Regions from separate parts of the Mucilaginibacter sp. P25 genome, predicted to be linked through region 1. Evidence: riboswitches for the same ligand, from Rfam matches in the RefSeq annotation. Region 1 holds a riboswitch; each other region holds the start of a gene.
What was found. Region 1 has a riboswitch for S-adenosylmethionine ahead of ACRQ5D_RS23515 (O-acetylhomoserine aminocarboxypropyltransferase/cysteine synthase family protein). Riboswitches for the same ligand answer to the same signal wherever they lie in the genome.
Positions count from the first base shown of each region.

Region 2: linked by a shared signal. The riboswitch ahead of ACRQ5D_RS16580 (TlpA family protein disulfide reductase) and the one ahead of ACRQ5D_RS23515 (O-acetylhomoserine aminocarboxypropyltransferase/cysteine synthase family protein) in region 1 are both predicted to bind S-adenosylmethionine.
Region 3: linked by a shared signal. The riboswitch ahead of metH (methionine synthase) and the one ahead of ACRQ5D_RS23515 (O-acetylhomoserine aminocarboxypropyltransferase/cysteine synthase family protein) in region 1 are both predicted to bind S-adenosylmethionine.

Region 1 is NZ_CP193937.1:4,655,279-4,662,187, forward strand. Features, by position in the region: gene ACRQ5D_RS23505 (hypothetical protein) at 1-202, opposite strand, end outside; gene ACRQ5D_RS23510 (trans-sulfuration enzyme family protein) at 299-1,414, shown strand; SAM riboswitch class I at 1,641-1,751, shown strand; gene ACRQ5D_RS23515 (O-acetylhomoserine aminocarboxypropyltransferase/cysteine synthase family protein) at 1,998-3,317, shown strand; gene ACRQ5D_RS23520 (homoserine O-acetyltransferase family protein) at 3,408-4,463, shown strand; gene ACRQ5D_RS23525 (homoserine dehydrogenase) at 4,463-5,698, shown strand; partial or broken gene clpB (ATP-dependent chaperone ClpB) at 5,774-6,909, opposite strand, start outside.
Region 2 is NZ_CP193937.1:3,256,530-3,263,438, forward strand. Features, by position in the region: gene ACRQ5D_RS16545 (alpha-L-arabinofuranosidase C-terminal domain-containing protein) at 1-245, shown strand, start outside; gene ACRQ5D_RS16550 (family 43 glycosylhydrolase) at 283-1,788, shown strand; gene ACRQ5D_RS16555 (family 43 glycosylhydrolase) at 1,737-2,423, shown strand; gene ACRQ5D_RS16560 (DUF6597 domain-containing transcriptional factor) at 2,623-3,198, shown strand; gene ACRQ5D_RS16565 (helix-turn-helix domain-containing protein) at 3,195-3,437, shown strand; gene ACRQ5D_RS16570 (YybH family protein) at 3,509-3,889, shown strand; gene ACRQ5D_RS16575 (isocitrate lyase/PEP mutase family protein) at 4,110-4,898, shown strand; SAM riboswitch class I at 5,202-5,314, shown strand; gene ACRQ5D_RS16580 (TlpA family protein disulfide reductase) at 5,425-5,991, shown strand; gene ACRQ5D_RS16585 (TonB-dependent receptor plug domain-containing protein) at 6,369-6,909, shown strand, end outside.
Region 3 is NZ_CP193937.1:1,786,293-1,793,201, reverse strand. Features, by position in the region: gene ACRQ5D_RS09455 (hypothetical protein) at 30-596, shown strand; gene ACRQ5D_RS09450 (Bax inhibitor-1/YccA family protein) at 744-1,475, shown strand; SAM riboswitch class I at 1,609-1,718, shown strand; partial or broken gene metH (methionine synthase) at 1,923-5,625, shown strand; gene ACRQ5D_RS09440 (methylenetetrahydrofolate reductase) at 5,852-6,808, shown strand.

The DNA.
Region 1 (6,909 bases):
CCCCATTTTGAACAGTAATCTCCGTTTCAGAACCATAACCGAAAACTGAACCGGCGTTAACAGTATAAGTGTATGAATTTTTGCTTTCGGCCTTAAAGTTTTGCCATGCTTTATAGCTTTTGTCATAAGCGGTATCATTAGCATCTTTTTTACAGGCAGATAGCCCAATAATAACAAACAGGAAGATAAGGCACTTTTTCATGCGGTTTGGCTTTTAAACCTATTCGGCAAAAAATATAAAAACGCTACAGCTAATAACAAATATTCTTGTTTATTTTGGGCGATAACACATTATGCCATGAAAATTGAAACTATAGCCATACACGCCGGTAACCATGTTGATGAAGCAACAAGGGCCGTTATACAACCCATTATTATGTCAACCACGTTTGAGCGCGGTGAGGATGGCGGTTTTCCGGCAGGTTATATTTACAGTCGCTCATCGAACCCCAATCGTCACGCATTGGAGCATGTGCTGGCCAAGTTAGAGGGAGGTGTTGAAGCAGCTTCCTTTTCATCAGGTAATGCGGCCGGGATGTCGGTATTTCAATCATTGGAGCCTGGCACGCACATTATCGCTCCTGATGATATGTATCATGGCTTACGTAATCAGCTTAAAACCCTTTTTGCCGGCATCCTTACCTTCGATTTTATTGATGTAAACGATACCGGGGTTTTACAACAGCACATCAAGCCCGAAACAGGTTTGATCTGGATAGAAACACCATCGAACCCCCTGCTTAAAATAACCGATATTAAAAGGGTGGTTGCTATTGCCAAAGCAAAAGGCATTAAAGTTTTGTGCGATAATACATTTGCCACCCCTATGTGCCAGCGACCAATTGAGCTGGGCGCGGATATGGTTATGCACTCAGCCACTAAATATTTTGGCGGACACAGCGACCTGATGGGCGGCGTTTTGATTACTGCAGAGAACAACGATTGGTGGATAAAAATTCGCCAGGTGCAGGAAATGGGCGGCGCTATCCCCTCGCCTATGGATTGTTATTACCTGGTACGCAGCATCAAAACCCTGCCATATCGCGTAAAGGGCCATGTACAAAACGCTCAATTACTTGCCGAATATCTTGAACAGCACCCTCATGTTGAACAGGTAATGTATCCCGGTTTACCATCGCATCCACAGCATGATATAGCTAAAGATCAGATGCTGGCTTTTGGCGGTATGTTATCCTTTACTATTAAAGGCGATGAGAATGACACGCATAACATTATTAATAAGCTTAAATTGTTCATCAAAGCTACCAGCCTTGGTGGTGTTGAAAGCCTAATAGAACACCGCGCTACTGTTGAAGGGCCGGATACCAAAACACCACGAAACCTGCTAAGGGTTTCCGTTGGATTGGAGCATATCGATGATTTAATAGCTGATATGGAGCAGGCCCTTGCTTAGGCCTTTTAAGGTAAATAAGGTAAAAGGATAAAGGTTAAAGGCGAAAGGTAGCTGCATTTGTCTAAGCTTAAAATTGTTCTCGAATGAACCTTTTGCCTTTGGCCTTTTACGTTTAACCTTAAAAAGAAATAAAATTTGGTATATTACCTCACAATCCCTTATATTCGCAACATTATTTGGTAGTGATACCAACGTCGATCAATCCTCCGCACATAGTTCGGGTGTTGATTTATAAAGAAGCGGCGAGAGATCAGGCTCAATGACCCGCTGGCAACCCTTCAATGTTGAAGAAGGTGCCAATTCCTGTCCCGGCAAATAACACCGGGGAATATAAATTTATAACCATGAAAAGTTTAATTAAATTTACGCAACGCAACACTTTTTACACCGCAAACGGTAACATACAACGTATTAGCTCCCCTATTGGCTGTATTTGTATGTGTTGCTGCTGTTGATGCTTAGCAAGCTCCTGTTTTTCATTCTCTGAAAAAAGCGTGTTTTTAAACCGGTTGTTTTTAAACCGGCTTTCCAAATTCATCTAAACATTCAAAATCTAAATTAAACACATTAAAAAATTACAACTATGTCTGCCTTAAAATTCGAAACCTTACAATTGCATGCCGGCCAGGAAGTTGATCCAACAACAGGTTCACGCGCTGTGCCCATTTATCAAACTACTTCATACGTATTCAACAGCGCCGAACATGGCGCAAATTTATTTGCATTAAAGGAGTTTGGTAATATCTATACCCGCATTATGAACCCTACTACCGATGTGTTTGAAAAACGCATCGCGGCGTTAGAGGGCGGTGTAGCTGCGCTGGCAACAGCCTCTGGCCAGGCATCCCAATTCCTTGCCCTTAATAATATTTTACAGGTTGGCGATAACTTTGTTACTTCACCTTTCCTATATGGCGGTACTTACAATCAGTTTAAAGTAGCTTTCAAACGCCTGGGTATCGAAGTACGCTTTGCCAAAGATGATACTGCGGCCAGTATCGAGGCGCTTATTGATGATAAAACAAAGGCCATTTTCCTGGAAACCATTGGTAACCCGGGCTTTACCATTGCCGATTTTGAAAAGGTGAGCGAAGTTGCCAAAAGACATGACCTGCCATTAATTGTTGATAATACTTTCGGTGCCGGTGGTTACCTCTTCCGCCCTATTGAACATGGCGCTGATGTGGTTGTTGAGTCAACAACCAAATGGATTGGCGGACATGGTACCAGTATTGGCGGCGTCATTATTGATGCAGGCAATTACAATTGGGGTAACGGTAAGTTTCCGCAATTCACTGAACCATCTGAGGGGTACCACGGGTTGATATTTAACGATGTATTTGGCATTGGAGGCCCGTTTGGCAATATCCAGTTTATTATCCGCGCCCGTGTTGAGGGATTAAGGGATTTCGGCCCGTCGCAAGCTCCGTTCAATTCATGGTTGAATATCCAGGGACTTGAAACACTTTCTCTGCGTGTGCAACGTCACGTTGATAATGCCCTGCAACTGGCCAAATGGCTGGAGCAGCACCCACAGGTGGCAAGTGTAAATTACCCGGGACTGGAATCATCGCCATATCATGAGCTGGCTAAAAAATATTTAAAGAATGGTTTCGGTGGCGTATTGTCATTCGAGATTAAGGGGAGTAAAGAGCAGGCTAGCAGATTGATCAACAACCTGAAACTGGTTAGTCATTTAGCCAATGTGGGCGATGCAAAAACGCTCATCATACAACCATCAGCAACAACACATCAGCAATTATCTGATGAAGAGCAATTATCGGCCGGTGTTACGCCAGCTTCATTGCGAGTGGCTGTTGGTATTGAGCATATTGACGATATCAAAGCTGATTTTGAGCAGGCTTTTGCAAAAATCAAGCAAGGTGAGGGTGAGTTAGTTTAATAATGTATAGTTTTTTTAAGTGATATAGTAAACGTTATTGCAGGTTGCAGCCGGAAATACCGGTTGCACCTGAAATAACAAAACAACAGAATGAACGCAGAGATATTTAAATACACTAATACTTTTGAATTTGAATCGGGCCGTACAATTGAAGGTTTAGAAATAGGTTTTCACACTTATGGCCGGTTAAATAAGGAGAAAAATAATGTTGTTTGGGTTTGCCATGCGCTTACTGCCAACAGCGATGTATTTGACTGGTGGAAAGGGCTTATTGGCGAGGGTTATTTTTTTAACCCGGAAGAGCATTTTATAGTTTGCGCCAATATTTTGGGTTCTCCTTACGGCACTACAAGTCCGTTGAGCATTAACCCGGTTACCGGCCAGCCATATTATCTTTCATATCCCCAGTTTACTACAAGGGATATGGTTAAAGCGCACCAGTTGCTTGCCCAGCATTTAAACATCAATAATATCAGTGTATTAATTGGAGGTTCGTTAGGTGGCCAACAGGCTATGGAATGGGCTATTATTGAGCCAGAGCGGATCAAAAATCTGATCCTGATAGCTACCAACGCCAAGCACTCGCCATGGGGCATCGCCTTTAACGAGTCGCAGCGTTTAGCTATCACAACCGACCGCACCTTTTACAGCAATACGCCCGAAGGCGGTCAGAAAGGCTTAAAAGCTGCGCGCAGTATCGCGCTTTTAAGTTATCGTACTTATAAAACTTACGGCATTACCCAACAGGAAGAAGCCGACGATGTGCAGGACAATTTCCGTTCTTCATCGTACCAAAATTACCAGGGGCAAAAGCTGGTGAACCGCTTTAACGCCTATAGTTATTGGTACCTGACCAAAGTGATGGACTCACACAATGTGGGCCGGGGCCGTCACGGTGTAGATAAAGCGTTAAGTCTCATCAAGGCAAAAACATTAGTTATTGGCATCTCGTCGGATGTTTTGTTCCCTGTTGAAGAACAGCAATACCTGTTCAGGCATATCCCAAAAGCTGCCTTTTCCGAGCTGGATTCGTTTTATGGGCACGATGGGTTTTTAATTGAAACAGAAGCATTAACAAAAATATTCACATCATTTTTTAAAACCGATGTGAAAGGAAAAATTATAGAACTGCAACGTACAGCGTAATGAGTAAAAAGTTAAATATCGGCCTCTTCGGATTTGGAGTTGTTGGCCAGGGGTTATATGATATCATCAAAACAAAGCATTTAAATATCGAGATAGTAAAATTTGCTATTAAAGACCCTAATAAAAAACGTTCTTTACCGGCACATTTATTTACTACCGACAAAGAAGAACTGCTTAATAACCCGGAGATCAATACCATTGTTGAACTGATCAATGATACCGAAGCTGCTTTTGAAATTGTTTCAAGGGCTTTAAAATCTGGAAAAAACGTAGTATCTGCCAGTAAAAAAATGATCGCCCTGCATCTGGACGAACTAATCGAAATCCAGCATCAATACGGCACATCATTATTATATGAAGGCGCTGTTTGCGGTAGTATCCCTATTATCCGCAATTTGGAAGAGTATTATGATAATGAACTACTGCATTCCATCAGCGGTATTTTCAATGGTTCATCAAACTATATCCTTTCAAAAGGCTTTATTGAAGGGCTCGATTATGATAGCGCATTGAAACAAGCCCAGGACCTGGGTTTTGCCGAAACCGACCCAACCAGTGATGTTGGTGGTTTTGACGCCAAATACAAGCTGGTTATTGCCGCAGCGCATGCTTATGGTGTAGTTGTACAGCCCGATGAGGTATTTAACCTGGGTATTCAGAACCTTGCAGCTGCCGATTTGCAATATGCCCGCGAAAAGAACCTCAAAATTAAACTGGTGCCGGTAGCCAAAGAACTTGACGACCGCAACGTTGCCCTGTTTGTATTACCTAAGTTTGTAAACGACAAAGAGTTTTTATACAACGTTGAGTATGAATATAACGGCGTAACCGTACAAGCCGCCTTTGCCGATCAGCAATTCTTTTTCGGAAAAGGCGCGGGCGGTCACCCTACCGGTTCGGCTGTACTGTCGGATATTGCCGCGTTGCGCTATAACTACCAGTATGAATACAAAAAAGCTAAAGAAAAAACAGACCTTAATTTTACCAATAACATTGAATTAACCATTTACCTGCGTTATGATGACGAGGAACTGGTTGAAGCGCTGAATTTTGAGCACATCAATGAGCGCTACTATTCAGGTAGTTATAAATTTGTGATAGGAAAAATCAATTTGCAAAATCTGATCGCTAATCAACATCGTATATTTGAGAGTAAGGCTTTCGTAGCCTTTGCCGATCAGCTTACGGGGGTCAGCTTAGCATCGGTAACTAAACAAACAGCTGAAGTTTTTTAATAGATTCTCGGTTGTTAATAAAAAAAGGCTTCTCAAATTGGGAAGCCTTTTTACATTTAATTATTTTTCTACAGCTTATTTAGCTGGTTCCGTAGCTTCTTTAGCCGAGTTCAGGAACACGAACTGGTTATCAAACATATCTATTTTAATAACGCTGTCTTTATCAACTGTACCCGCCAGGATCTGTTTACTCAACTCGTTCAGGATCTTTTTCTGGATAACGCGTTTTAACGGACGTGCACCAAATTGAGGATCATAACCTAACTGGGCCAACCAATCTAAGGCTTCATCGGATGCTTCGATAGTTACACCCATTTCGGCAAGCGTTTGCTGTACCTGTTTAAACTGTAGCTTAACAATATCATGGATCTCATCACGGTTAAGTGGAGTAAACATAATAATCTCATCTATCCTGTTCAAAAACTCCGGACGGATAGTTGCCCTTAACAAATTGAACAGCTCATTCTTGGTTTTTGCTATCAGTTCATCGCGGTTTTCATCTTCCAGGTTTTGGAAGTTTTCCTGGATGATGTTGGAACCGATGTTGGAGGTCATGATGATGATGGTATTCTTAAAATTCACCACACGGCCTTTATTATCTGTTAAACGGCCATCATCCAGTACCTGCAACAAGATGTTAAATACATCAGGATGGGCTTTTTCAATTTCATCCAACAGTACCACGCTGTAAGGCTTGCGACAGAACGGCCTCGGTTAACTGCCCGCCTTCATCATACCCAACATAGCCCGGAGGCGCTCCTATCAGCCTTGAAACAGCATGGCGTTCCTGGTATTCACTCATATCTATCCTCACAAGCGCGCCTTCGTCATTAAACAGGTATTCGGCCAGGGCCTTAGCCAGCTCGGTTTTACCTACACCGGTTGTACCTAAAAATATGAACGAACCTATTGGCCTGCGTTTATCCTGCAAACCTGCGCGGCTGCGGCGGATGGCGTCACTTATTGCTTCAATAGCTTCTTCTTGTCCTGCCACACGTTTGTGCAATTCATCTTCAAGGTTGAGCAATTTCTCGCGCTCGCTCTGAATCATCTTGCTTACCGGGATTCCTGTCCAGCGGCTTACTACACCGGCAATATCATCGGCGGTAACCTCTTCTTTAAGCATACGGCTGTCGCTTTGATTTTCAAGCAGGGCAGCTTTCAGCTTTTCAACTTCGGCCTGGGCTTCAACTATAGTACCGTAGCGTAAT
Region 2 (6,909 bases), 1.4 Mb from region 1:
CTAATGCCGGTAGTGTTCCCGTTTCGGGAGAGGCAGACCTGTCAAAAATTGGTCAACTACCCAAATCGGCAACGCTTACTGTTATTACAGGCAATCCGGAGGTGAAGAATTCTACCGACAATCCGCAAGCTATCGTCCCTCAATCATCAGTAATAAAATTGCAAAAAAAGTGGGCTTTCACTGTACCTGCCTATTCATTGACGGTTGTCAGAATTAGCAGCAGAAGTATGGAAAAGCACAAATAATTGTCCCGAATATTCGAAAATAACAAATCAATTATACATGAAAAAAATAGTTTTACTGGGCGTTTTAGTTAGCTTTTATACGGCGGTTATAGCGCAGCCGCATCAAAAATTCAGCGCCTACCTGTTTACTTATTTTACAGGCAGTAAAGGCGGCGAAGAAATTCGTTTTGCTTTGAGTAACGATGGGTATCATTTCCGTGCGCTGAATAACAATCACCCCGTTTTAAATTCAGCGGATATCAGTGCTACCGGCGGTGTTCGGGATCCGCATATTATGCGAGCTGCCGACGGTAAAACATTTTACATGGTTGCAACCGATATGAATACCGAAAAATACGGCTGGGGGCCGGATTATTCTATGGTATTGCTCAAATCAACCGACCTGGTACAATGGAGCTCGAAAACCATTGATATCACCAAACTTTATGAAAAGTTTGCAGGCGTGAACAGGGTATGGGCACCGCAAACCATTTATGATCCACAGAAAAAACAATATATGATCTACTGGTCGATGCGTTTTGGCGAAGAGGCCGATAAGATCTATTATGCTTATGCCAATAAAGATTTTACAGGTCTTGAAACCGAGCCTAAGCAGCTTTTCTTTAAGCCGGATGGCGGTGCCTGCATAGACGGCGATATTGTTTACAAGAACAATAAATATTACCTGTTTTTCAAAACAGAAGGATCGGGTGCAGGTATAAAAATAGCGGTATCAGATGAGCTAACTTCTGGCTATGTATTGCGTGATAAATACGTACAGCAAACCAAAGACCCGGTAGAAGGGGCAGGTACTTTTAAATTAAACGATGGTAGCGGTTATATTTTGATGTATGATATGTATACCCAGGGTAAATACCAGTTTACCAGGACAACCGATCTCGAAAACTTTAAACTGATTGACGATGAGGTATCCATGAATTTTCATCCGCGCCATGGTACAGTGATGCCAATAACTTCAAAGGAAGGGGCGGCATTAACTGCGAAATGGGAAACGCCTGAAGATGTCATACTTGCGCCGTTAAACAAGCAGATTAAAACCATCAATATCGTTTTAGATACGGCGAACCATAAAGTTCACCTGCCTGTAATACCGGGTACTAATTTAAAATCATTTGATCCCCGGTTTACCTTGTTCCCCGGCGTTACTATCAGCCCTATAAGGCCGCAGGATTTTACCAAAGGCCCGGTTAAATATTCGGTAACCATTGCAGGTAAAAAAACGCAGGTTTTTGAGGTTACTGCCCAGGAAACCCATAACCCGGCTATTGCTGGATACTATGCCGATCCGGAGATCCTCTACGCCGAAAAAACAGGCAAATTCTATATTTATCCTACCAGCGACGGCTTTGATGGTTGGTCGGGCAAGTATTTTAAGGCCTTTTCTTCGGATGATATGGTTAGCTGGAAAGACGAGGGTAAGATTCTTGATTTACCGCAGGACGTGAGCTGGGCTAAAAAGAATGCCTGGGCCCCTTGTATCATCGAAAAAAGGTGGGAAACGAGTATAAATACTTCTACTATTTCGCAGCTGCACAAAAAATAGGGGTGGCAACAGCAAATGATCCGACGGGGCCATTTACCGATTCGGGCAAGCCTTTGGTGGCACAATTGCCTGAAGGTGTTAAAGGCGGACAGCAGATTGATGCTGATGTTTTTGCCGATCCGCAAACAGGCAAAAACTATTTGTACTGGGGAAATGGTTATATGGCTGTAGCCGAGTTAAACGATGATATGATTTCGTTAAAGCCAGGCACCACCAAAATCCTTACACCTTACGCTCATTATAACGAAGGCACCTATGTGTTTTACCGCAACGGTACGTACTACTTCATGTGGTCTGAAAATGATACCAGGAGCCCTAATTATAGCGTGCATTATGGCACTTCTAAATCTCCATTGGGGCCAATCGAGATTCCTCAGCAAAATACGGTTATTGCCAAAAATGCTGCTAAAGGCGTTTACGGAACCGGCCATAACTCAGTTATCCAGATCCCGGGTACAGATGAATGGTATATTGTTTATCACCGGTTCAATTATCCTAAAGGCATTACCATGGGCGATGCCGCAGGCTACAACCGCGAGGTTTGTATTGATAAAATGGAATTTGACGATAAAGGGTTGATTAAACAGGTTACGCCTACACATGAAGGCATTAAACCTGTACATGTGAAAAAGTAAACGCGGGTTATTGAATGATAATATGGCTGCCATGTGAACGAGTTGAAGGTTCACATGGCAGCTTTTGTTTTATATAAAATCTATGCAAATTAGTTAAACAGATATTGCCTTTAAGCTTTATGCCTTCCGCTTTAAGCTACTAAAAATATGTTCCGTTTTTTACAATTTGGGAACTTCGTTGTATCCTATATTTGTAATCATGGTTTTCAAAGAGCTGCTTCCGGAGCCAAGGCTACAGCCTTACATTAAGTGCTTCTATCTGTATGAATCAGATTCGGACAGAAGCTATGATGATATCGTGTTTCCGAGCGGTACCATGGAGGTGATTTTTAACCTCGGTGCCGGAAACTGGAAATCAAAAAAAGACGATACATTTTTCACCACTCCTCCGGTTGAACTTTGGGGACAGATCACAAAACCTTTGGCAATACAATCTGTAGGGCGAAATATTATGCTGGGTTTCCGGTTTTATCCGCATTCGGCTGCTTATTTCTTTGATGAAAAGGTATCAGAATTTAATAATGAAATTGTTGATGCCACGCATGTATTCGGCCCTAAATTAAGAACGCTTTATTTGAGGTTATTGGAAACTGCCGACCTGAACGCTAAGGTAGCCATGATTGAAGATTATTTGCGGAGCCGTTTATCGGCAACCGAAAAAAGCATTCGAAGATCAAATTTATCGGGGATATTGTCAGCAGTCTTAAAAAGAATTACAGCGACGATAATATCCTGTCCATTTCCAGTCGTTATAACATTTCCTCACGGCACTTGAACACCCTTTTTTCGCAGTATACGGGTTTACCGCCAAAATTATTTTATAAAATAAACCGCTTTCAGCATAGCCTTAACCTGGTTAGCGCTAATGAAGAAAAGCTGACCAACGTAGCCTACAGCGCCGGTTATTTTGATCAGGCTCATTTTATAAAAGAGTTTAAGCTTTTTACGGGTTTTACGCCCAATTCCTTTGCCGCTCAGGCTTCGCCTATAAATCAGGCGTTAGCGGGCAGTTAATACTCTTCCGTTTTATACAATTTTGGGCTATTCGAGCCACATAGTTTTGCTGATATAAAAAAAACAACAAAATGAAATCAGCAAAAACACCACAGGAAGTGCACGCAGTACTTGCGGCCGCTTTTAACACCAAAGATGTAAATGTAGTTATGAATGTGTATGATGCCAACGGTATTATTTTTCCGGAACCGGGAAAAGAAGTATCAGGCAGGGCCCAGTTTGAAGAGGCTGTTAAAAGCATTTGCGCTGTGCCCGGAGTAATGGAAATCAAAACAGTTTACTGTCTGCAATCAGGCGATGTAGCGGTCGGCCGATCGGAGTGGAGCATTACCGACAATGGCAAAACACAGATTGCCGCAAAAGGGATAGAGTTAATGAAACAACAATCCGACGGCAGCTGGAAAATTGTCATCGATCATGCATTCGGAGCTGAGGCTAATCTCGTAGCCTGATTTTCTCTATCTGAAACAAAAAATGGCCGGATTTATCCGGCCATTTTTTGTTTCACCTTTCACCTTTCACCTTTCACCTTTCACCTTTCACCTTTCACCTTTCACCTTTCACCTTTCACCTTTCACCTTTCACCTTTCACCTTTCACTAATCTCTTCCGTTTTATACAATTTTTAGAAAAAAGCTCAAGCTAATTTTGAGCATAAAATAAAAACAAGAACATGAAAAATAGATTCAATGAATTTTTAGCCTTGCATCATCAAACCGAACCTTTGCAAATTGGCAATGTATGGAATGCACAAAGCGCCCTGGTTTATGATAAATTAAATTTTAAAGCAATCGGCACATCAAGCGCGGCTGTTGCCAGCTCATTAGGCTTTGCAGATGGCGAAGAGATGAGTTTTGAGGATTATCTTTTTGTTGTTAAACGCATGGCTGCAACAACATCAGCCATGCTAACAGTCGACCTTGAAGGTGGTTATGGCGAAACACCGGAGGCTATCTGCAGTAACATCACCAAACTATATAATATCGGTGTTGTGGGTATCAATATAGAGGATTCGATAGTGGTGAATGGCCAGCGAGGTATTGTTGATGCCGTAGGCTTTGCCACAAAACTTAAACAGATAACTTCATTGTTAAGCGCCACAGGGGTAGAGGTATTTATAAATGTAAGGACCGATTCCTTTCTGCTTGGTTTACCAAACGCACTGGAAGACGCTTTGACCCGTACTAAACTTTACCAGGGTGCAGGTGTGCATGGTTTGTTTTTTCCGTGCATTACCCAAATAGCAGATATTGAAAAAATAACGGCCTTATCGCGCCTCCCGGTTAGCGTAATGTGTATGCCCGGCCTTCCGGATTTTAAAGCGTTGCAAAATGCGGGCATTAAAAGGATTAGCGCAGGCCCATTTTTGAATATGAGCATCTACCGGTCACTGGAAAATTTGATTGAAAAAATAACAACCGAAAATAGCTTTGCAGCCCTTTTTAACGGGACTGCCAGTTAACAGGCGAATAAAAGTGCTAAATAATTAAAAACCTAATTGCCTTGTTTTACCTTATTATAAGGTAGTTTAATAATCTGCAAAATAAGTTTAGGTTAAAGTCCCGGCAGCGAACGTTAGGGACTTTTGTTGTTATGGAATTTATCTTCAAAAAGTTTCAGCTAATCCAATCAGTAAACAAATTGCTGGAAGCAAGCCTGCACAATTTGAATAACTTAATTCATTTTATTGCAATAATTATACAAAGTCTATAGTTTTAATAGAATATGTATATATTTGCGGCATCAAATAGGTTCTTTGAATATTTTATTATCAAGAAAGACTGAGGGAAAGGCCCTGTGATGTCTTAGCAACCTGTAAGCCCATTGTTATAAAGGTGCTAATTCCTGTCTGCCCAAATAGGGTGGAAAAGATAATGTAATAAGCTATTGCCTTGCATAGTGCAGGCAGTACATACTTTCTTTTCTCTCGTCTGTTTTCTTGCTAATAAATTTCACTGGTTGATATCACAATTTTAATGTGTATAGCAATGAATATTAAATATTTACTTATTACCAGCCTGCTTTCTATAACAACATTGTTTGCCGCTGCGCAAACAACAAATGTTGCTAATCCTAATATTGATCGTGGTTATATCGTAAAAACAGGCGATATCGCCCCTGCAGATTTTGAACTTGTATTAAACGACGGTACTAAAACGTCATTAAAGCAATTACGTGGTAAAGTAGTTGTCCTGCAGTTTACTGCAAGCTGGTGCAGCGTTTGCCGCGAGGAAATGCCGCATCTGGAAAAGGAGATCTGGCAGGCTTACAAAGATAAAGGCCTGGTTTTGATAGGTGTTGACCGTGACGAACCGCTTGAAAAAGTACAAGGCTTTCACCAGGTTATGAACATTAATTATCCGCTGGCACTTGATCCGGGGGCTGATATCTTCGGGCGGTTTGCCAACAAAAAGAGCGGCGTAACGCGTAATGTAGTTATCGACCGTGATGGGAAAATGGTTTACCTCACCCGTTTATATGATAAACAGGAATTTGCATCCATGGTAAAAGCTGTCGACGCTTTGGTTAACAATAAAACAGCATCTATCAATTAATAAAATACTGAAGGCAGCCCTGTTTGCTGTCATCAATAAACAAAGAATCTATCCGCACTTATTTAATACCCGTTTTTATGAAAACAAAAACTACCCTCTTACACAAAAATGCTTTCGTTTCGATACGTCAGCTAACCTGTAAATCTATCTATTCAGGTATGCAAAATATGCGTTGCTGCTGTTAGTTCTTTACAGTACGCATGGTATTTAAATGCGGACTTGCTGCAGCTTGTCTTAGCTTAATAATTACCATCCCCTAATCAAATCTTTACAGTTACGATAGGCTTATGAGCCGGGCAAATTATGCCCGCTAGGGCGATAGCCATGTCTTTTGTACCGGTAAAAGCATCAAAAATTAATCTCAATTATTAATTATCATGTTAAAAATTTACAAGCTATTACTGGCAATTATATTGCCTTTTATTCTCGTCCAGACGGTTGCGGGGCAATCCGTTAAAATTAGCGGAGTGGTAACCGCCAAGTCGGACGGCCTACCGTTGCCGGGCGTTAGCGTATCTGTTAAAGGTAAAACCACGGGCGCACAAACCAATGTTGATGGTAAGTTTATCATCAACGCCAATGTTAATGATGTGATCAGGGTTAGCTACATTGGCTTTACAACCCAGGAAATCGCCGTTACGCAAGGTACAACTACCTTAAACGTAGTTTTGGTTGAAGCACCAAATTCGCTGAATGAGGTAGTGATAACGGCCCTCAATATCTCAAAGGATAAAAAATCGCTGGGTTACGCGGTACAAGGGCTTAAATCGAAAGATATCTCTGAAGCTAAAGAAACCAACTTTGTAAACGCGCTGGCGGGTAAAATTGCCGGTGTGCAGGTTACCAACAGCCAGGGCGATATGGGTTCATCGCGGATCGTTATCCGTGGCGAAACTTCTATCTCGGGCAATAACCAAC
Region 3 (6,909 bases), 2.9 Mb from region 1:
TCGGGTTCAGACAATTTGAAATCAAAAACATGCACGATATTGAACCATATTACCGCTGGAGAGACGATTACGTGGCATCGGAAGATGAGTTTTCGCCTTTTTATGCGACAGAATACAGCGAATTTGAATTTGACAAGCAGGTATACAATTACCTGCTGCACCCGCAATGGGACTCATTCGGCTCCAATACCCTTTATTTAAAAGTGCTTTTTGCCGATTATGATAAAGGCTACACAATTATTGAGCTGATAGGTGAATGGAATGATGCCATCAATAACGACATTATGATGCTGAAGCGTGAGCTGCTCGACCTGATGATAGATAATGGCATCACTCATTTTATCCTGATCGGCGAAAACGTACTCAACTTTCATTCAAGCGATGATTGCTATTACGAAGAGTGGTTCCAGGATGTAGAGGACGGCTGGATAGCAGGCATCAACTTCCGCGAACACGTGATAGACGAATTTAAACACAGCAATATCGACTATTACATCAATTTTGGCGGCGAACTCGATAGCATTGGCTGGCGTACCCTGAAACCCATACAGGTTTTCAAAAAAGTGGAGGAGCAGTTGATGAGGAGATTGAATTGAGAATCAAGATTCAAGAAGTCAAGAGCCAGGAAAGCGCCAACAGGTAGCCAGACTTCTTCTTGCCTCTTGACTCTAATAGTCTTGCACCTTTCTTCATGCTGCATTCACCTTTTATTTATATATTCGTACTATAATTTTTAACACAAAATGGAATTTAAAGATCCCGAATACGTTTATAAAAACGTAATACAATTAAATGAACAGGATGCATCCCGCAAATTCATAGCTAATGTATTTATGTGGATGTTTGTCGCACTGGGCCTTTCGGCTTTATGCGCGTTCATATTTTCAGGCAACCAGGCATTATATGAAATGCTTAGGGACCCGGCAACAGGTGGCAATACTGGCTTAGGTACTATTGTAATGTTTGCACCGCTCGCTTTCGTACTAATTATATCATTTGGCTTTAACCGTTTATCATACGGTGTTGCAGCATTGCTATTCATTGCATTTTCTGCAGTTATGGGCATTAGCTTAAGCTATATACTAAGAGTATTTACAGAAAGTTCGGTACTTGGCGTATTTATTACAACCTCAGTTGTTTTCGGTATAATGGCTGTAGCCGGGTATACCACCAACACAGATCTGACCAAATTTGGATCGATTATGATGATGGGGCTCATTGGTATTATTGTGGCATCATTATTTAATATGTTTATGCATAGCTCCCAGTTAGAATACATCATTAGCTATGTTGGCATCGCCGTATTTGTTGGACTAACAGCTTACGACGTTCAAAAACTAAAACGCATAGGAGCCGGTCTTGAATATGGCACGTCATCAACAAGCAAAATGGCCCTTTTAGGCGGTTTAACTTTGTATCTTGATTTTATCAACCTTTTCCTGATGATCCTCCGTTTATTCGGCAGAAGAAGATAATCTCATTAAGAAATTCAATCATAAAGCTGCCTCCGCAAAAGGCGGCTTTTTTTGTTTAACAATGTGGCTTAGCTATGATATTTAGCGTACGTTATACACTTGCAAATGATAACTTTATTGCGCAACTTTGCAGTGCTTATGGAGAAAGACGGAGGGATTAGACCCTGCGATGTCTTAGCAACCTGTGCTTCACAAGGTGCTACATTCTACCAGGCGGCAATTACGCGCCCGGACAGATAAGCGAAAGTCATAACAACACCCGACTTTTCGAGATAAGCTGTATTTAGATTTGAGATATTAGACGTGAGATTTGAGATAGCATCTGCTTTTTCCAATTGCCTGTTTAGTGTCTTTTTATCAGATATATGGGATTAAAGATTTAAGGATCTGGCAAAGACTTTTTGCCAAGGTCTCACATCTTATATCTCATATCTCACATCTCAAAAAATGGACATTAGAAAAGAATTACAGAAACGCATCCTGGTGATTGACGGAGCAATGGGTACCATGATTCAAAGGTACCAGCTCACGGAGAAGGATTTTCGTGGCGAGCGTTTTCGCGATCATCATAGCGACCTGCAGGGCAATAACGACCTGCTCAATATCACGCGCCCTGATATTATCAAAGCCATCCATGCCGAATACCTGGATGCCGGTGCGGATATCATTGAAACTAACACTTTCAGCACACAGGTAATTTCCCTTGCCGATTATCACCTGGAAGAACTGGCTTATGAACTAAGCTACGAGGGTGCACGCATTGCCCGCGAAGTAGCCGACGAATATACCCGGCGCACCCCCGAAAAGCCGCGCTTTGTTGCCGGTGCCATCGGGCCAACCAACCGTACTGCTTCCTTATCGCCAGACGTTAACGACCCCGGATATCGCGCCGTTACCTTTGATGATCTGGCCGAGGCCTACTATGACCAGGTACGCGGTTTGGTTGACGGTGGTTCGCACCTGTTATTGGTTGAAACCATATTTGATACCCTGAATGCAAAAGCAGCCCTGTTTGCCATAAAACGTTATGAGCAGGAGTGTAAAGCTGCAGGCAAGGATTTTCCTGCTTTCAGGAATTCGGGCGGGATCATGATCTCAGGAACCATTACCGATGCTTCAGGCCGTACCCTTTCAGGGCAAACTGTCGAAGCTTTCTGGAACTCGATAAGCCATGCCAACCTGCTATCAGTAGGCCTAAACTGCGCTTTGGGTGCGCGGGAAATGCGTCCGCACCTTGCCGAGCTTTCTGAAAAGGCAGGTGTATTTATTTCGGCCTATCCAAACGCCGGCTTACCCAACGAGTTTGGTCAATACGATGAAACTCCGCATGAAACCGCTCATCAGGTTGACGATTTTATCAAAGCCGGCCTGGTTAATATAGTTGGTGGGTGCTGCGGTACCACGCCCGAGCATATTAAATGTATTGCCGATAAGGCTGCCAAATATCCGCCCCGCCCCATTCCGGAAATTGAGCCGGACATGCGCCTGAGCGGTTTGGAATCCGTTACCATAAAACCCGAAAGCATTTTTGTTAATGTGGGTGAGCGTACCAATATCACCGGTTCACCAAAGTTTTCCAAATTGATCCTCGCCGAAGATTATGAGGCAGCTCTAAGTGTTGCTCTGCAACAGGTAGAAGGCGGCGCGCAGGTCATCGATATTAACATGGATGAGGGCATGATTGATTCGGAGGCTGTGATGGTAAAATTCCTGAACCTGGTTGCTTCTGAACCGGATATTGCCAAACTGCCTATTATGATCGACTCATCCAAATGGACGGTGATTGAGGCTGGTTTAAAATGCGTACAGGGAAAAGGTATCGTGAACTCTATCTCCCTTAAAGAGGGCGAAGAAAAATTTAAGGAACAGGCCCGGAAAATCTTAAGCTATGGCGCTGCTACCGTTGTAATGGCCTTTGACGAAACCGGTCAGGCCGATTCACTGGAGCGCCGGATCGAGATCTGTAAACGGTCATACGATATACTGGTGAACGAAGTAGGATTCCCCCGCAGGATATTATTTTCGACCCAAACATCTTAACAGTTGCTACCGGCCTGGAAGAACATAATAATTACGCGGTTGATTTTATTGAAGCTACCCGCTGGATCAAGCAAAACCTGCCGCACGCTAAAGTGAGCGGCGGTGTGAGTAATATTTCATTCTCGTTCAGGGGTAATAATACCGTGCGCGAGGCTATGCACTCGGCTTTCCTGTACCATGCTATTAAAGCGGGTATGGATATGGGTATTGTAAATGCCGGGATGCTGGAGGTTTACGAGGAAATTCCGAAAAACCTTTTGGAGCTTGTAGAAGATGTACTCCTTAACCGCCGCCCGGATGCTACCGAGCGCCTGGTTGAGTTTGCCGACACCATCAAAAGTAAAGGCAAAGAAGTAGTACGCGACGAAGAATGGCGCAAAGGCACCGTTCAGGAGCGCCTCTCCCACTCGCTGGTAAAAGGCATTGTTGAATACCTTGACGACGATGTGGAGGAAGCCCGCCAGGCCTACAGCAAACCCCTTGAGGTTATTGAAGGTCCGTTGATGGACGGTATGAATATCGTAGGCGACTTGTTCGGTGCCGGTAAAATGTTTTTACCACAAGTGGTAAAATCAGCCCGTGTAATGAAAAAGGCTGTGGCTTACCTACTGCCTTTTATTGAGGAAGAAAAAAGAACAACGTAAATGCCGATCAGCGCGCCAACGCCGGCAAGGTGTTAATGGCCACCGTAAAAGGCGATGTACATGATATCGGCAAAAATATAGTTGGCGTAGTGCTGGCTTGTAACAACTTTGAGGTGATTGACCTTGGGGTGATGGTGCCCGCGCAACGCATTATTGAAGAGGCTAAAAAGCAAAACGTTGATATCATTGGGTTAAGTGGTTTAATCACCCCATCGCTTGATGAAATGGTGCACTTTGCCAAGGAAATGGAACGCGAAGGTTTTACCATTCCGCTAATCATTGGTGGTGCTACAACGTCGCGCATTCACGCTGCCGTAAAAGTAGCGCCGCAATACTCCGGGGCTGCCATTCACGTTTTGGATGCTTCGCGCAGCGTTACCGTTTGCAGCAATCTAATGAGCAAGGACAACCGGGATGCCTATATCCAGGGCATTAAGGATGAATATGCCAAAGCCCGCGAGGCACATGCCAACAAAAAATCGGACAAGCGTTTTGTAACTATCGAAGAAGCCCGTGCCGGTAAATTCCAGATTAGCCTGGATGGCGATGTGGCGCCGAAACCCGCGTTTACAGGCACCAAAGTATTTGAGAATTTCCCGCTGGAAGAGTTGCTGCCTTATATCGACTGGACGCCGTTTTTCCATACCTGGGAACTTCGCGGCAGCTATCCGAAGATCTTTGACGATAAGTTTGTAGGCGTTGAAGCCAAAAAACTATTTGATGATGCGCAGGTATTGATGAAACGTATTGTTGACCAGAAACTGTTCACCGCAAAAGGTGTAATTGGCTTCTGGCCGGCCAATGCCGTAGGTGATGATATTGAATTATATACCGATGAAAATCGCACAACAGTTTTAAATCGCATCCATACCTTACGCCAGCAGGCCGAAAAGGTGAAGAATGATCCGTATTATGCCTTGTCAGATTTTATCGCACCAAAAGAAAGCGGTGTGCCTGATTATTTCGGCGGCTTTGCGGTAACAACCGGTTTAGGTTGTGATGAATTGGTTGCTGAGTTTGAGGCCGACCATGACGACTATAACAGCATTATGGCCAAAGCCCTTGCCGACCGCCTTGCCGAAGCTTTTGCCGAAAAAATGCACGAACTGGTACGTAAGGAATACTGGGGCTATGCCAAAGGCGAACAGCTAAGCAATGCCGACCTGATCAAGGAAGAGTACCAGGGCATCCGTCCGGCACCGGGTTATCCGGCCTGTCCGGACCATACCGAAAAAACCACCTTGTTTGAATTACTAAAAGCAGAAGACAACGCAAACATGCACCTAACCGAAAGCCTGGCCATGCTGCCGGCCGCATCGGTAAGCGGTTTCTACTTCGCACATCCGCAGGCAAGATATTTTGGCTTGGGTAAAATCAGTAAGGATCAGGTTGAGGATTATGCTATCCGTAAACAAATGCCATTGGAGGATGTGGAAAGATGGTTAGGGCCGAATATTAATTATTAGCCCCCGGCCCCCTAAAGGGGGAGTAAGGGAAGAAACGACAAAGCGAGGGCTTGTGCGATTCCCCTCTTGAGAGGGGTGGAGGGGTGTGTTAACGGAGCGAAAAATAAACGCCACATAATACACCCCGCCAACACACAATTCCACCGCGCCCCCTCTCAAGAGGGGAACTTAAATTGTAATTATAAAACTTAAATAAAAAAATTCCCCCTTGGGGGTTAGGGGTCAAATGAAAATACCTGAACATATAGCAAACGCCAATGGCAAAACACTCTTTTCTTTTGAACTGATCCCGCCTTTAAAGGGGCAAAGTATCCAGGGCATCTATAATGCTATTGATCCGCTGATGGAGTTTAAACCTCCGTTTATTGATGTTACTACCCTGCGCGAGGATTTTATTTACAAGCAGCATCCAAGCGGTTTGCTCGAGAAACTATCGTACCGCAAACGCCCGGGCACTATTGCCATCTGCGCGGCTATCATGAACAGGTATAAGGTTGATACCGTGCCCCACCTGCTTTGTGGCGGCTTTACCAAAGACGAAACCGAGAACGCCCTTATAGAATTAGAGTTTTTAGGTATCGAAAACGTACTGGTATTGCGTGGCGATGCGCGCCTTGGCGATTCATCATTTGTACCTACGCCTAATGGCCATTGTTATGCTACCGATTTGCTGCAGCAGGTAGTAAACCTTAACAACGGTATTTATTTGCATGAGGACCATGGCAATACAGCCAAAACAAACTTTTGTATTGGCGTAGCCGGTTATCCCGAAAAGCATTTTGAAGCCCCGAACCTTAAAACCGACTTTAAATACCTGAAGCAAAAGGTAGAAATGGGTGCACAGTTCATTGTAACCCAGATGTTTTTTGATATTGGTAAATACAAGGAGTTTGTAAATGGTTGCCGGGCCAACGGTATCAATGTGCCTATTATTCCGGGGCTGAAACCGATCACATCATCAAAACAATTGGTTACGCTGTCAAAGACATTCCATATTGATATTCCGGAAGATCTGAGCGATGCTATCCACGCCTGTGCCACCGAAAAGGATGTAAAAGAGGTAGGTATTGAATGGATGATTAACCAGTGTAAAGAACTGATTGCTTTTGGCGCACCGGTACTGCATTTTTATACCATGAGTAACGCCGGGCCTACTAAAAGGATTGCGGAGGCGATATTTTAAGAACTTTTCACAATGTCGATTGTAGGCTAACCATGCCCAGATTTAATAAAATGAGAGGGCGCCGACATGCAACGGCACCCTCTTCCCCCGTTCACATGCAG